DNA from 2 places in the Klebsiella sp. F11 genome. Region 1 is predicted to be linked to the other one. Evidence: predicted binding sites of a transcription regulator. Region 1 holds the regulator's gene; the other holds the start of a gene.
What was found. Region 1 encodes CRP, which controls carbon source genes, mostly activating them, when cyclic AMP is high. Its sites were predicted from a motif close to ATGTGANNNNNNTCACAT; they were not measured.
Positions count from the first base shown of each region.

Region 2: epd (erythrose-4-phosphate dehydrogenase) is a predicted target of CRP. The motif match lies at 3,012-3,029, and genes of this name have one in related genera.

Region 1 is NZ_CM160060.1:412,445-422,610, reverse strand. It holds gene kefG (glutathione-regulated potassium-efflux system ancillary protein KefG) at 1-511, opposite strand, end outside; gene AC1M2H_RS02060 (ABC transporter ATP-binding protein) at 684-2,588, shown strand; gene AC1M2H_RS02055 (hydrolase) at 2,851-3,810, shown strand; gene AC1M2H_RS02050 (YheU family protein) at 3,807-4,025, shown strand; gene AC1M2H_RS02045 (phosphoribulokinase) at 4,062-4,931, shown strand; gene AC1M2H_RS02040 (OsmC family protein) at 4,987-5,391, opposite strand; gene crp (cAMP-activated global transcriptional regulator CRP) at 5,698-6,330, shown strand; gene AC1M2H_RS02030 (YccS/YhfK family putative transporter) at 6,383-8,461, shown strand; gene argD (bifunctional acetylornithine/succinyldiaminopimelate transaminase) at 8,451-9,671, opposite strand; gene pabA (aminodeoxychorismate synthase component 2) at 9,761-10,166, opposite strand, start outside.
Region 2 is NZ_CM160060.1:899,150-905,878, forward strand. It holds gene loiP (metalloprotease LoiP) at 1-628, opposite strand, end outside; gene tkt (transketolase) at 905-2,896, shown strand; gene epd (erythrose-4-phosphate dehydrogenase) at 3,223-4,242, shown strand; gene pgk (phosphoglycerate kinase) at 4,291-5,454, shown strand; gene fbaA (class II fructose-bisphosphate aldolase) at 5,657-6,729, shown strand, end outside.

The sequences.
Region 1 (10,166 bases):
GATAGGCGCGCGCGTGGCTTTTGAGATCGGCAGGCGATTGCCGACGGGCCCAGTAGACAATAATCGGGCTCATCCAGTGCATCCGGCACATGCCGGCGGTCAGCTCAAAAGGACGCAGAATATCGTTCATTGGATAGCGGTTAGCATCGCGGCGGTAGGCGCTTTCCGGCTCGCCGGTGGTGATCACGCTGCGCCAGTACTTTCCCGCCAGCTGATTTCCCCCGGCGCCGCTGGCAAAACCGCGGCTGAGAACTCTGTCCAGCCACTCTTTTAGCAGCGCCGGGCAGCTCCACGTATAGAGCGGATGCTGGAAAACAATCACCTCATGCTGACGCAGGAGATCCTGCTCCGAGGCAATATCGATAAAAAAATCCGGATAGTGTGCGTAGAGATCGTGCACGGTGACGTTCGGCAGCTGTAAGGCAGGTTCAAGCAAAACCCGGTTGGCCACGGAATCCTGAGATTCTGGGTGGGCATACAGCAGCAAAACCTTCGCTGTCTGAGACATCATTCCCCTCCCAATGTCTTCTGGTGGCCTGAACAACGGCTGCGCCTCAGCGCAACCAGAATGACTTTGTGTATCGTCTTCATTTTGGGCTACCATTGCGGCCCGGTGGAGCAATTTGCTACCACACTACATTATCATAATGACAAATTAACATAGTCTGAACATACGGCGCCTTATGATTGTTTTCTCCTCGTTACAAATTCGTCGCGGCGTACGCGTCCTGCTGGACAACGCCACCGCTACCATCAACCCTGGCCAAAAGGTCGGTCTGGTGGGCAAAAACGGCTGCGGTAAATCCACGCTGCTAGCGCTTTTGAAAAACGAGATTAGCGCCGACGGCGGCAGTATGACCTTTCCGGGCAACTGGCAGCTGGCGTGGGTTAATCAGGAAACCCCGGCTCTGGCCCAGCCGGCCATTGATTATGTTATTGACGGCGATCGGGAATATCGCCAGCTCGAGGTCGATTTAAATCAGGCCAACGAGCGTAATGACGGACACGCCATTGCGACGGTTCACGGCAAGCTGGACGCCATTGACGCCTGGACCATCCGCTCGCGCGCCTCGAGCCTGCTGCACGGCCTGGGCTTCAGCAACGAACAGCTGGAGCGCCCGGTGAGCGACTTTTCCGGCGGCTGGCGCATGCGCCTGAACCTGGCACAGGCGCTGATTTGCCGCTCCGACCTGCTGCTACTGGATGAACCGACTAACCACCTCGATCTCGACGCGGTGATCTGGCTGGAAAAGTGGCTCAAAAGCTATACCGGCACGCTAATTCTTATTTCGCACGACCGCGATTTTCTCGATCCGATCGTCGATAAAATTATTCATATCGAACAGCAGAGCATGTTCGAGTACACCGGCAACTACAGCTCGTTCGAAATCCAGCGCGCCACCCGCCTGTCGCAGCAGCAGTCGATGTATGAGAGCCAGCAGCTGCGCGTCGCCCATCTGCAAAGCTATATCGATCGCTTCCGCGCCAAGGCCACCAAGGCGAAGCAGGCCCAGAGCCGCATTAAAATGCTGGAACGCATGGAGCTTATCGCCCCGGCCCACGTCGATAACCCGTTCCACTTTAGCTTCCGCGCGCCGGAAAGCCTGCCCAACCCGCTGCTGAAGATGGAAAAAGTCAGCGCCGGCTACGGTGAACGCATCATCCTCGACTCGATCAAGCTGAATTTGGTTCCCGGCTCGCGCATCGGCCTGCTGGGGCGCAACGGCGCCGGTAAATCGACGCTTATCAAGCTGCTGGCCGGCGAGCTGCAGCCGCTGCAGGGTGAAGTGGGGCTGGCGAAAGGTATTAAGCTGGGCTACTTCGCCCAGCATCAGTTGGAGTTCCTGCGGGCGGATGAATCGCCGCTGCAGCACCTGGCGCGCCTGGCGCCGCAGGAGCTGGAGCAGAAGCTGCGCGACTATCTTGGCGGCTTCGGTTTCCAGAGCGATAAGGTCAACGAAGCGACCCAGCGTTTCTCCGGCGGCGAAAAAGCGCGCCTGGTGCTGGCGCTTATCGTCTGGCAGCGGCCTAATCTCCTGCTGCTCGATGAACCGACTAACCACCTTGACCTCGATATGCGCCAGGCGTTAACCGAAGCGCTGATTGATTTCGAAGGCGCGCTGGTGGTGGTCTCGCACGATCGCCACCTGATACGCTCGACCACCGACGATCTCTATCTGGTCCACGACGGCAAAGTTGAGCCGTTCGACGGCGATCTGGAAGATTATCAGCAGTGGCTGAGCGACTCGCAGAAACAGGAAAGCCAGTCGTCTGACGCGATAAAAGATAACGGCAACAGCGCCCAGTCCCGCAAGGGCCAGAAGCGCCGGGAAGCGGAGCTGCGCACCCTGACGCAGCCGCTGCGTAAAGAGATTACCCGTCTTGAGAAAGAGATGGATAAGCTCAACGCTCAGCTCGCGCAGGCGGAAGAGACTTTAGGCGACAGCAGCCTGTATGACGCATCCCGCAAAGCAGAGCTGACCGCGTGTCTGCAGCAGCAGGCCAGCGCGAAATCAGGGCTGGAAGAGTGCGAAATGGCCTGGCTGGATGCGCAGGAACAGCTGGAGCAGATGCTGCAGGAAGGCTAAGCCCTGCTGGTTGAGCGCGCGGCCTCGACGGTTCACAGACCATGAGCTTTCGGGGCCTCTCTGCATGCCGACGGTGGCCATATCGCGCCCGTTCCTTGTTGCGTAACCTCTGCCAGTTGGCCACAAGACCACATATTGGCTAACCTGCGCACGGCATGCGCGGTATAGTATTTATAAGATTCTTAATTGTTCTGGTGCTATGGTTGAAATCACCCCCACAGAAATGACGCCCCCCGAAGACGACTCGCGCGAGTTTCACCCGATGCGCGGCGTGGGCAATCGTCATCTGCAAACCATGCTGCCGCGGCTGATCCGCCGCAAACTGGGCTTTACTCCGCACTGGCAGCGCCTTGAACTCCCCGACGGCGACTTTATCGATTTGGCCTGGAGCGAAGATCCTGAGCTGGCCCGGAATAAACCGCGGCTGGTGGTTTTTCACGGTCTGGAAGGGAGCCTGCGCAGCCCTTACGCTCACGGTCTGATCCACGCCGCCATGCAGCGCGGCTGGCTTGGCGTGGTGATGCATTTTCGCGGCTGTAGCGGCGAGCCTAACCGTAATAACCGCATCTACCACTCCGGAGAGACGGAAGACGGCACCTGGTTCCTGCGCCGGCTGCAGCGCGAATTTGGTCCCGCGCCTACCGCCGCCGTCGGCTACTCGCTGGGCGGTAATATGCTGGGCTGCCTGCTGGCAAACGAGGGCGATAGCGTCCCGCTCGACGCGGCGGTCATCGTGTCGGCCCCGTTCATGCTGGAGGCCTGCAGCTACCATATGGATAAAGGCTTCTCCCGCGTCTACCAGCGCTATCTGCTCAACCTGTTAAAAGCCAACGCCGCGCGCAAGCTAAAAGCCTACCCGGGCTCGCTGCCGGTTGATTTACGCCAGCTAAAAGGCATGCGGCGCATTCGCGAGTTTGACGATACCATCACCGCCAAAATTCACGGCTTTGCCGATGCGCTGGACTACTATCGCCAGTGCAGCGCGATGCCGCGCCTGAGCGATATCACTAAACCCACGCTGATCATCCACGCGAAAGACGATCCGTTCATGGACCATCATTCCATTCCGCCGCAGGAGCAGCTGCCGGCCAACGTCGAGTATCAGTTGACCGAACAGGGCGGGCACGTGGGGTTTGTCGGCGGTACGCTGCGCAGGCCGGAGATGTGGCTGGAAAGACGGATCCCGGACTGGCTAACGCGCTGGCTGGAAGGAAAAAAATGATTATTCCCTGGCAGGATCTGGATCCCGAAACGCTGGATAACCTGATTGAAAGCTTTGTGTTGCGCGAAGGCACCGATTATGGTGAACATGAACGCTCGCTGACCGATAAGGTCGCCGATGTAAAACAGCAGCTGAAAAGCGGAGAAGCCGTACTGGTGTGGTCAGAGCTGCACGAGACGGTCAACATCATGCCCCGCAAGCAGTTCCACGGCTAAGGCGGCGCCACACCATCGTTTAATCTGGGAGTTGATATGTCTGCCAAACATCCGGTGATTGCCGTCACGGGCTCCAGCGGCGCGGGAACAACCACCACCAGCCTCGCCTTTCGCAAGATCTTCGCCCAGTTGAATCTGCGTGCCGCCGAAGTCGAGGGCGATAGCTTCCATCGCTATACCCGCCCGGAAATGGACATGGCGATCCGCAAAGCGCGGGATCAGGGGAAACACATCAGCTATTTTGGTCCGGAAGCGAACGACTTCGGCCTGCTGGAAAATACCTTCCTCGAATACGGGCGTAGCGGAACCGGCCAGTCGAGAAAATATCTGCATACCTATGACGAGGCCGTGCCGTGGAATCAGGTGCCGGGCACCTTCACGCCCTGGCAGCCGCTGCCGGAGCCGACCGACGTCCTGTTTTACGAAGGGCTGCACGGCGGCGTTGTCACGCCACAGCACAACGTGGCGCAAAACGTCGACCTGCTGGTGGGCGTCGTGCCTATCGTCAACCTGGAGTGGATTCAGAAGCTGATCCGCGACACCAGCGAACGCGGGCATTCCCGCGAGGCGGTAATGGATTCGGTCGTCCGTTCGATGGAGGATTATATTAACTTCATCACCCCGCAGTTCTCGCGCACCCATATCAACTTCCAGCGGGTCCCCACCGTTGATACGTCGAACCCCTTCGCCGCCAAAGGCATTCCCTCGCTGGATGAAAGCTTTGTGGTGATCCACTTCCGCAACCTGCAGGATATCGACTTCCCGTGGCTGCTGGCGATGCTGCAAGGGTCGTTTATCTCGCATATCAATACGCTGGTGGTGCCGGGAGGCAAAATGGGGTTGGCGATGGAGCTGATCATGGCGCCGCTGGTGGAACGGCTGATGGCGGGGAAAAAGATCGGTTAAGCCGTTAGCAACCCCGGCGACGACGCAAGCCGGGGCGACGGGCTGGCCATTCGGCTTAGCCCTCAATAACCTCGTACGAATGCGTGATATTTACCGCTTTTTGCAGCATCAGCGCCACCGAGCAGTATTTTTCCGCCGACAGGTCTACCGCCCGCGAAACGGCCGCATCCTTCAGCTCGCGGCCGGTGACGATAAAATGCAGGTTGATGTGGGTAAACAGGCGCGGCGCCTCTTCCCGACGCTCTGAGGTCAGCTTCACCTCACAGTTGGTCACATCATGGCGTCCTTTTTGCAAAATTGAGACCACGTCGATGGCGCTACAGCCGCCGGCGGCCATCAGCACCATTTCCATCGGGCTCGGCGCTTTATCCCCGGAGTTGCCGTCCATCAAAATCTGGTGGCCGGAAGCCGACTCACCGATGAAGGTTAGCCCTTCGACCCATTTCACACGAGCTTGCATAAAATTTAACTCCAAGGTTGCAATTTTCCTGACAGATTACGCGCACATAACAAATCTGGCAACGGAAGGCGACCTGCATCATGCTGAAGCGAGACACCAGGAGACATGCGGCAAAAGCTATGCTAAAACAGTCAGGATGCTACAGTATTACATTGATGTACTGCATGTATGCAGAGGAATTCACATTACAGGCTGCAGAAAAATCACCAGCCAGCTTCCCAGGCATAGGGAAACAATACGATTGCATGCCCGGATGCCGTGTAGTGTCGGCACCCGGAGATAGCTTATAACAGAGGATAACCGCGCATGGTGCTTGGCAAACCGCAAACAGACCCTACCCTCGAATGGTTCTTGTCTCATTGCCACATTCATAAGTACCCATCTAAAAGCACGCTGATCCACCAGGGTGAAAAAGCAGAAACGTTGTACTACATCGTCAAAGGCTCTGTGGCTGTGCTCATCAAGGATGAAGAAGGTAAAGAGATGATTCTCTCTTACCTCAACCAGGGCGATTTCATCGGTGAATTAGGCTTGTTTGAAGAAGGCCAGGAGCGTAGCGCCTGGGTACGTGCGAAAACCGCATGTGAAGTGGCCGAAATCTCCTATAAAAAATTCCGTCAGCTGATCCAGGTTAACCCGGACATCCTGATGCGTCTCTCGTCGCAGATGGCCCGCCGTCTGCAGGTTACCTCTGAGAAAGTGGGTAACCTTGCCTTCCTCGACGTCACCGGCCGCATCGCCCAGACGTTGCTGAACCTGGCAAAACAGCCTGACGCGATGACCCACCCGGACGGTATGCAAATCAAAATTACCCGTCAGGAAATCGGTCAGATCGTCGGCTGCTCGCGTGAAACCGTTGGCCGTATCCTGAAAATGCTGGAAGATCAAAATCTGATCTCCGCGCACGGTAAAACTATCGTCGTCTACGGCACGCGTTAAGCTGATAAAACGGCGTATTGCCCCTGCAATACGCCGTTTCTGTTTTCCCTCTATGTGGCGCAGGCTGATTTACCACCCTGAAGTCAACTACGCACTGCGGCAAACGCTGGTGCTGTGTCTGCCGGTCGCAGTTGGCCTCCTTCTCGGTCATCTGCAGCAGGGCCTGCTGTTCTCGCTGGTTCCCGCATGCTGCAACGTCGCCGGTCTTGATACGCCGCATAAGCGTTTCTTTAAACGCCTGATTATTGGCGGCTCGCTTTTTGCCGGCTGCAGCCTGATCGTTCAGCTCCTGCTCCAGCATGATATCCCGCTCCCTTTAATTCTCAGCGGCCTGACCCTGCTCCTTGGCGTCACGGCGGAAATCAGCTCGCTGCACGCGAGGCTGCTGCCCGCCTCGCTGATTGCCGCCATCTTTACCCTGAGCCTCGCCGGCAATATGCCGGTCTGGGAGCCGCTGCTGATCTACGCGCTCGGCACGCTGTGGTACGGACTATTCAACTGGTTCTGGTTTTGGCTATGGCGCGAGCAGCCGCTGCGCGAATCGCTCAGCCTGCTGTACCGGGAGCTGGCCAACTACTGTGAAGCCAAATACAGCCTGCTGACCCAGCATATCGACCCGGCAACCTCGCTGCCTCCTCTGTTGACCCGCCAGCAAAAGGTCGTCGATCTGATCACCCTGTGCTACCAGCAGATGCATATGCTAGCGGCCAATCAGCGTAACGATCATAAGCGCCTGCTGCGGGCGTTTCAGGTTGCCCTCGATCTCCAGGAGCATATTTCCGTCAGCCTGCATCAGCCGGAAGAGGTGCAGAAGCTGGTCGAACGCAGCCACGCGGAAGCGGTAATCCGCTGGAATGCGCAAACCGTCGCGGCGCGGCTGAGGGTACTGGCGGACGACATCCTGTACCACCGCTATCCGCAACGCTTTAACATGGATAAGCAGATCGGCGCGCTGGAGAAAATTGCCTCGCAGCACCCCGACAACCCGGTCGGGCAGTTCTGCGCATGGCACTTCGGCCGCCTTGCCAGGGTGCTACGCACCCAGCGGCCGCTGTACGCGCGTAACCTGATGGCCGATAAGGAGCGGCGCCTGCCGCTGCTGCCTGCGCTGAAAAGCTATCTCTCTTATAAATCGCCGGCTTTGCGCAGCGCCGCCCGCATCTGCGTGATGCTCACCGCCGCAAGCCTGATGGGCAGCGCGCTAAACCTTCCCAAACCCTACTGGATCCTGATGACGGTGCTCTTCGTTACCCAGAACGGCTACGGCGCGACGCGGGTCCGCATCGTCCACCGGGCGGCGGGGACCCTTGCCGGCCTGGCGATTGCCGGACTAACGCTGCACTTCAACGTCCCGGAGGGCTATACGCTGACCGCGATGCTGATTATCACGCTATTGAGCTATCTGATTATTCGCAAGAGCTACGGCTGGGCAATGGTGGGCTTTACCGTCACGGCGGTGTATACCCTGCAGCTGCTAACGCTCAACGGAGAACAGTTTATCGTCGCCAGGCTTATCGATACGCTTATCGGGTGCCTGATCGCCTTCGGCGGGATGGTATGGCTGTGGCCGCAGTGGCAGAGCGGGCTGCTGCGTAAAAACGCCCACGACGCACTGGAGGCGGACCAGGAAGCCATCCGGCTCATTCTCAGCGAAGACCACCAGGCGCCGGCGCTGGCCTATCGGCGGATGCGCGTCAATCAGGCGCATAACTCGCTGTATAACTCGCTGAATCAGGCGATGCAGGAGCCCGGCTTTAACTCACGTTATCTTGACGATATGAAGCTGTGGGTCACCCATAGCCAGTTTATTGTCGAACATATCAACGCCATGACCACGCTGGCCCGCGAGCACAATATGCTGACGCCGGATCTGGCCCGCCGCTACCTTGAATCCTGTGAGATTGCGCTACAGCGCTGCCAGCAGCGGCTGGATACCGATGGCCCGGGCAGCGCCGGAGAGGTGAATATCATGGAGTCGCAGGATGCGGACGTGCCCCGCGGCCCGCTGAGTACCATGGAGCAGCACCTGCAGCGGATCCTCGATCATCTGAACACCATGCACACCATCTCGTCGGTGGCATGGCGTCAGCGCCCGCATCACGGCATCTGGCTACGCGCAACTAAGCGCTAAGTACGCGCTGTACGGCCTGCGCGAAGCGCGCCATCCCTTCATCAATATCGCTATCATCAATGACCAGCGAAGGCACAAAACGCATGACGTCGGGTCCGGCATTGAGCACCATGACGCCCGCATCCGCCGCGGCATACAGGAAATCGCGCGCCCGGCCGCGATGCTGCGGCTTCAGCTCCGCGCCGATCAGCAGCCCCATGCCGCGAATATCGCTAAACAGATCGAAACGGGCATCTATCTGCTGCAAGTGCTGCACAAAGCGTTCGCGCTTCGCGTTGACGCCGTCCAGCACCTCAGGCGTGTTAATCAGATCAAACGCTGCGCCGGCGACCGCACAAGCAAGCGGGTTTCCCCCGTAGGTTGAACCGTGGGAACCGGCGTGGAAGGCGCTGGCAATATCATGGGTGGTCAGCATGGCGCTAATCGGGAAACCGCCGCCGAGCGCTTTCGCGCTGGTCAGGATATCCGGCGTCACGCCGTAGTGCATATAGGCAAACAGCGAACCGGTACGCCCCATCCCGCACTGCACTTCATCAAACACCAGCAGCGCCTGGTGCTGGTCGCACAGTTCGCGCAGGCCTTTGAGGAACTCCGGGGTTGCGGCCATCACGCCGCCCTCGCCCTGAATCGGCTCAACCACCACCGCGCAGGTGTGATCGTCCATAACCGCCTTCACCGCGTGCAGGTCGTTAAACGGCACGTGAACGATATCCGCCGGCTTCGGCCCGAAGCCGTCAGAATATTTCGGCTGCCCGCCAACGGAGACCGTAAATAGCGAACGGCCGTGGAAAGCGTTATAGAAGGCGATAATTTTGGTTTTATAGGGGCTATGGCGGGTAATAGTGTAGTTACGCGCCAGCTTGAATGCGGTTTCGTTGGCTTCGGTGCCGGAGTTCATAAACACCACGCGATCGGCGAAGGTGGCATCAACCAGCTTGCGGCCCAGGCGCAGCGCCGGTTCGTTGGTGAAAACGTTGCTGGTATGCCACAGCGTTTCCCCCTGCTCATGCAGCGCCGCAACCAGCGCCGGATGGCAATGACCTAGCGCCGTGACGGCAATACCACCAGCAAAATCAACGTACTCCTTGCCCTGCTGATCCCATACGCGGCTACCTTTACCTTTTACCGGAATAAACTCTGCCGGTGCATAAATCGGCAAAATAACCTCATCGAACGTGGCGCGGGTAATTGCCGGTTGCTCAGTTGCCATGTGATGCCATCCTTCTTCGTTATGCAATGATGTTAGTGATATTATAATCACAAAATATGCATAAAAAATCAGTCAATGGCAACTACAAATCACCGTTTGAGGAAGTTTGCCAGCAGCTGATGCCCCTGCTCGCTGAGGATGCTTTCCGGGTGAAACTGCACCCCTTCGAGATCCCACTCGCGATGGCGAATAGCCATGATCTCTCCGCTCTCGCTGCGGGCCGTCACCTCGAAGCAGTCAGGCAGAGTATCCGGGTCAATGACCAGAGAGTGGTAGCGGGTGACGGTGAGGGGATTATTTAACCCCTGAAATACGCCGCGTCCGTCGTGGCTGACTGGCGAGGTTTTCCCGTGCATGACTTTGGCGGCGCGGACGATGGTGGCACCAAAAACCTGAGCGATAGCCTGATGACCCAGGCAAACGCCCAGCAGCGGCACCTTCCCGGCATAATGCCCGATGACGGCCAGGGAGATCCCCGATTCATCCGGCGTACAG
Region 2 (6,729 bases), 480 kb from region 1:
GTCCCGACGGATTAATTCCGCGCTTACGCAGCAGATCGTAGGAGTAGTCGTCCGCTTCCGACTCCTGGCGCTGGGAGAACTGCGAGTTCACCAGCTTTTCGCCCAGATCGCCCAGCTGGGACTGGGACAGGCTGCCGACGATACCACCCGCCGACGCGGCGGCGGCGCGAACGGCGTTGGTGCCGAGCGCCACCTGCATACCTTTCTTCACGTGACCGAGCGCGACGTGGCCCATTTCGTGGCCGATAACCGCTTCCACTTCGTTATCATTCATGATGTCCATCAGGCCGCTGTAGACGCGGATGCAGCCGTTGGCCATCGCGAAAGCGTTAACGTCTTTGGTTTCATAGACTTTGTAGTTGACCGGCTGGCCGTTGATATTGTCGCCCAGCGCGGTGGCGATTTTGTTCAGGCGCTTACTGTATTCGCTGCTGGCCGGCGAAAGCGTGGCTTTGCCGTCCATCTCTTTACAGGCCCGATCGCTGAGCGCTTTGACCTGCGCGTCGCTCAGAGAATAGGCCTGGAAAGCTTCGGCGCCGGAGCTGAGGAGGGCGTTGGAGTCCATGTTCTGACATCCGGTAAGGGTTGCTGCAATCCCAAAGGCAAGAATAGTTGAACGAATTTTCATTTTTATCTTCCACAATCTTACGATTATTTGTCTGAAAAAGGCGACGATAAGCATGTCGCATCCTGCTCAAATTATAAAGAGTATTGCGTGAGACGGGCGAGAGGATTCCGGGGTAGCACAACCTGTTCCGGAGATTTCTTAAACCGCAAAAGGATGCTCCATGTACATGCTTTGCCGCTTGGGTTACATTGTTGTCACTTTTTCTGGCGTAGCCCAAAACGCGCTCTCGTCAAGTCGTTAAGGGTATGGCCTTCAACAGTCCGAACTGGAGTCAAAATGTCCTCACGTAAAGAGCTTGCTAACGCTATTCGTGCGCTGAGCATGGACGCGGTACAGAAAGCCAAATCCGGCCACCCGGGTGCCCCGATGGGTATGGCTGACATTGCCGAAGTCCTGTGGCGTGATTTCCTGAACCATAACCCGAACAACCCGGCCTGGGCCGACCGCGACCGCTTCGTGCTCTCCAACGGCCACGGCTCGATGCTGATTTACAGCCTGCTGCACCTCACCGGTTATGACCTGCCGATTGAAGAACTGAAAAACTTCCGTCAGCTGCACTCCAGAACACCGGGCCACCCGGAAGTCGGCTACACCGCCGGCGTGGAAACCACCACCGGCCCGCTGGGCCAGGGGATTGCCAATGCCGTCGGCATGGCGATTGCCGAGAAAACCCTGGCGGCGCAGTTCAACCGTCCGGGCCACGATATCGTCGACCACTTCACTTACGCCTTCATGGGCGACGGCTGCATGATGGAAGGCATTTCTCACGAAGTGTGCTCCCTGGCCGGTACCCTGAAGCTGGGCAAGCTGGTGGCGTTCTATGACGACAACGGCATCTCCATCGACGGCCACGTTGAAGGCTGGTTCACCGACGATACCGCCAAACGCTTTGAAGCCTACGGCTGGCACGTGGTGCGCGGCGTGGACGGCCATGACGCCGATGCCATCAAGCGCGCGGTGGAAGAAGCGCGCGCGGTGACCGACAAACCGTCCCTGCTGATGTGCAAAACCATCATCGGCTTCGGTTCGCCGAACAAAGCCGGCACCCACGACTCCCACGGCGCGCCGCTGGGCGACGCGGAAATCGCGCTGACCCGCGAGGCCCTGGGCTGGCATCACCCGGCGTTTGAAATCCCGTCTGACATCTATGCGCAGTGGGATGCCAAAGAGGCCGGTCAGGCGAAAGAAGCGGCGTGGAACGAGAAGTTCGCCGCCTACGCCAGCGCCTTCCCGCAGGAAGCGGCTGAATTCACCCGCCGTATGAAAGGCGAGATGCCGGCCGACTTCGACGCGAAAGCGAACGAGTTTATTGCGAAGCTGCAGGCGAACCCGGCGAAAATCGCCAGCCGTAAAGCGTCGCAGAACGCGATTGAGGCCTTTGGCCCGCTGCTGCCGGAATTCCTCGGCGGCTCCGCTGACCTCGCGCCGTCGAACCTGACCATCTGGTCCGGCTCGAAGGCGATTAACGAAGACACCGCCGGGAACTACATCCACTACGGCGTGCGTGAATTCGGCATGACCGCGATTGCCAACGGGATTTCCCTGCACGGCGGCTTCCTGCCGTACACCTCCACCTTCCTGATGTTCGTGGAGTATGCCCGTAACGCGGTGCGCATGGCGGCGCTGATGAAACAGCGTCAGGTGATGGTCTACACCCACGACTCCATCGGTCTGGGCGAAGACGGTCCGACGCACCAGCCGGTTGAGCAGGTGGCTTCCCTGCGCGTGACGCCGAACATGAGCACATGGCGTCCGTGCGACCAGGTGGAGTCGGCGATTGCGTGGAAATACGGCGTGGAGCGTCACGACGGCCCGACGGCGCTGATCCTGTCGCGTCAGAACCTGGCGCAGCAGGAGCGTACGGCAGAGCAGCTGGCGAACGTTGCCCGCGGCGGCTACGTGCTGAAGGATTGTGCCGGCCAGCCGGAGCTGATCTTCATCGCCACCGGTTCTGAAGTTGAACTGGCCGTGGCTGCCTGGGACAAACTGACCGCTGAAGGCGTGAAAGCGCGCGTGGTTTCCATGCCGTCTACCGACGCGTTTGACAGGCAGGACGCGGCGTACCGTGAATCCGTACTGCCGAAAGCGGTCTCTGCCCGCGTGGCGGTGGAAGCGGGTATCGCCGACTACTGGTTCAAATACGTGGGCCTGAACGGCGCCATCGTCGGGATGACCACCTTCGGTGAGTCTGCCCCGGCGGAGCTGCTGTTCGAAGAGTTTGGCTTCACCGTTGAGAACGTTGTCGCGAAGGCGAAAGCGCTGCTGTAGTTCTGAGCAACGCGTACCGCGACGATAGTCGAAGAATGAGCCGGGCTAACGCCCGGCTTTTTTGTGGCCGTTATTCCCGACGATCGCTTCGCGGCTGCATATTATTCCAGTGAAAGTGTGATGTATGTCAGATTACACGCTTCTGATGCTGGACAAGCATTCCTTTTATTCCGCGTTTGGCTTATTCTAGCTGAAGCGTTTCAGTCGTCTAAATGTTCGACAATTAATCAATCAGTCGCAGTTTGCGACGGGTAAGGTTTCCCTCCGGGCGTGGCTGGATTACTCTGTCTGCCACCTCATATCAGGGATAACCTTGCAGGAGACCTATGACCATACGCATTGCGATTAATGGCTTCGGTCGCATAGGACGCAACGTGGTTCGCGCTTTATATGAATCCGGGCGTCGTGCGGAAATTACCGTGGTGGCAATCAACGAGCTGGCGGATGCTGCGGGCATTGCACACTTGTTGAAATATGACACCAGCCATGGGCGCTTTGCCTGGGACGTTCGCCAGGAGCGGGAGCAGCTTTACGTTGGCGACGACGCCATTCGCCTGCTGCACGAAGCTGCAATAGAGGCGCTACCCTGGCAAGAGCTGGCGGTTGATATCGTACTGGATTGTACCGGGGTTTACGGCAGCCGAGAGCATGGCGCAGCCCATCTCCAGGCCGGCGCGAAGAAGGTTCTCTTCTCGCATCCCGGGGGCAACGATCTCGATGCCACCGTCGTGTTCGGCGTGAACCATGACGAGCTGCGTGCAGAGCACCGCATTGTCTCCAACGCCTCCTGCACCACCAACTGCATTATTCCGGTCATTAAGCTGTTAGATGATGCTTACGGCATTGAGTCAGGGACGGTAACGACGATCCACTCCGCCATGCACGATCAGCAGGTTATCGACGCCTATCATCCGGATTTGCGCCGCACGCGCGCGGCCAGTCAGTCAATTATTCCGGTTGATACTAAACTTGCGGCGGGGATCGCGCGTATTTTCCCGCAGTTTAACGACCGTTTTGAAGCGATCGCGGTTCGCGTACCGACGATAAATGTGACGGCGATCGACCTGAGCGTCACGGTGAAAAAACCGGTAAAGGCTATTGAAGTCAACCAGTTGCTGCAAAAAGCAGCGCAGGGAACATTTCATGGTATAGTTGACTATACGGAATTGCCGTTAGTCTCGACAGATTTTAACCACGATCCGCACAGCGCCATCGTTGATGGCACCCAGACGCGGGTGAGTGGAGCGCATTTGATCAAAACGCTGGTCTGGTGCGATAACGAATGGGGCTTTGCTAACCGGATGCTGGACACCACGTTAGCGATGGCCGCTCAAGGTTTCAGGTAAAGCGCGTGAGCGCTTGCAAAACTTTATGAATCAACGAGAGGATTCACCATGTCTGTAATTAAGATGACCGATCTGGATCTGGCTGGTAAACGCGTTTTTATCCGTGCCGATCTGAACGTACCAGTTAAAGACGGTAAAGTAACCAGCGACGCGCGTATTCGCGCTTCTCTGCCGACCATTGAGCTGGCTCTGAAGCAGGGCGCTAAAGTGATGGTCACTTCTCACCTGGGTCGTCCGACCGAAGGCGAGTACAACGAAGAATTCTCTCTGCTGCCGGTTGTTAATTACCTGAAAGACAAACTCTCCAGCCCGGTACGTCTGGTTAAAGATTACCTGGACGGCGTTGACGTTGCCGCCGGCGAGCTGGTTGTTCTGGAAAACGTTCGCTTCAACAAAGGCGAAAAGAAAGACGACGAAGAGCTGTCTAAAAAATACGCCGCGCTGTGCGACGTGTTCGTTATGGATGCGTTCGGCACCGCCCACCGCGCCCAGGCTTCTACCCACGGTATCGGCAAATTTGCCGACGTCGCCTGCGCCGGCCCGCTGTTGGCTGACGAGCTGGACGCGCTGGGTAAAGCGCTGAAAGAGCCGGCTCGCCCGATGGTTGCCATCGTCGGCGGTTCTAAAGTTTCCACTAAGCTGACCGTTCTGGACTCCTTGTCTAAAATCGCTGACCAGCTGATTGTCGGCGGCGGTATCGCCAACACCTTCGTCGCCGCTCAGGGCCACAACGTGGGCAAATCCCTGTACGAAGCTGACCTGGTTGACGAAGCTAAGCGTCTGCTGACGACCTGCGATATCCCGGTTCCGACCGACGTTCGCGTCGCGACTGAATTCTCCGAAACGGCGACCGCAACCCTGAAATCTGTTAACGACATCAAAGATGAAGAGCAGATTCTGGACCTCGGCGATGTTTCCGCACAGAGGCTGGCTGAGATCCTGAAAAACGCCAAAACCATCCTGTGGAACGGCCCGGTCGGCGTATTTGAGTTCCCGAACTTCCGTAAAGGAACCGAAATCGTGGCTAACGCTATCGCCGACAGCGAAGCGTTCTCCATCGCAGGCGGCGGCGATACCCTGGCGGCCATTGACCTGTTTGGCATCTCTGACAAAATTTCCTACATCTCTACTGGCGGCGGCGCGTTCCTCGAATTCGTGGAAGGTAAAGTACTGCCAGCAGTAGCAATGCTCGAAGAGCGCGCTAAGAAGTAAGTTTGTACAGGCGGGTAACATCGCCTGTTTTTCAAATTCTATTCAATTGTCGCTCTAAATAATTCGCGTTGCCGGCAGGCAGCGACACGGCGAACCCCGGCGGCTTATGCAAGTTAGCGGCGGCGGTAAGCGAGAAGAGCCAACGCACCGGCAGCACGAATTGTGACGAGCAGAAACGGCCGAAGATACAGGACTACGTAACATGTCTAAAATTTTTGATTTTGTAAAACCTGGCGTGATCACTGGTGATGACGTTCAGAAAGTGTTCCAGGTAGCTAAAGAGAATAACTTCGCACTGCCAGCGGTTAACTGTGTGGGTACTGACTCCATCAACGCCGTTCTGGAAGCAGCTGCAAAAGCTAAATCTCCGGTTATTGTTCAGTTCTCTAACGGCGGTGCGGCGTTCATCGCGGGTAAAGGCGTGAAAACCGACGTTCCTCAGGGCGCGGCAATCCTCGGCGCTATCTCCGGCGCGCACCACGTTCACCATATGGCTGAACACTACGGCGTGCCGGTTATTCTGCACACCGACCACTGCGCGAAGAAACTGCTGCCGTGGATCGACGGTCTGCTGGACGCGGGTGAAAAACACTTCGCCGCTCACGGCAAACCGCTGTTCTCTTCCCACATGATTGACCTGTCCGAAGAGTCCCTGCACGAAAACATCGAAATCTGCTCTAAATACCTGGCGCGCATGGCGAAACTGGACATGACCCTGGAAATCGAACTGGGCTGCACCGGTGGCGAAGAAGACGGCGTGGACAACAGCCACATGGACGCTTCTGCGCTCTACACCCAGCCGGAAGACGTTGATTACGCGTACACTGAACTGAGCAAGATCAGCCCGCGTTTCACCATCGCTGCTTCCTTCGGTAACGTGCACGGCGTGTACAAGCCGGGCAACGTGGTTCTGACCCCGACTATCCTGCGCGACTCTCAGGAATATGTTTCTAAGAAACATAACCTGCCGCACAACAGCCTGAACTTCGTCTTCCACGGCGGTTCCGGTTCTTCTGCTCAGGAAATCAAAGACTCCGTAAGCTACGGCGTGATCAAAATGAACATCGATACCGATACCCAATGGGCAACCTGGGACGGTATCCTGCAGTACTACAAAACTAACGAAGCTTACCTGCAGGGCCAGCTGGGCAACCCGAAAGGCGAAGACCAGCCGAACAAGAAATACTACGATCCGCGCGTATGGCTGCGTGCTGCTCAGGCGTCCATGGTGACTCGTCTGGAGCAGGCATTTAAAGAGCTGAACGCGATCGACGT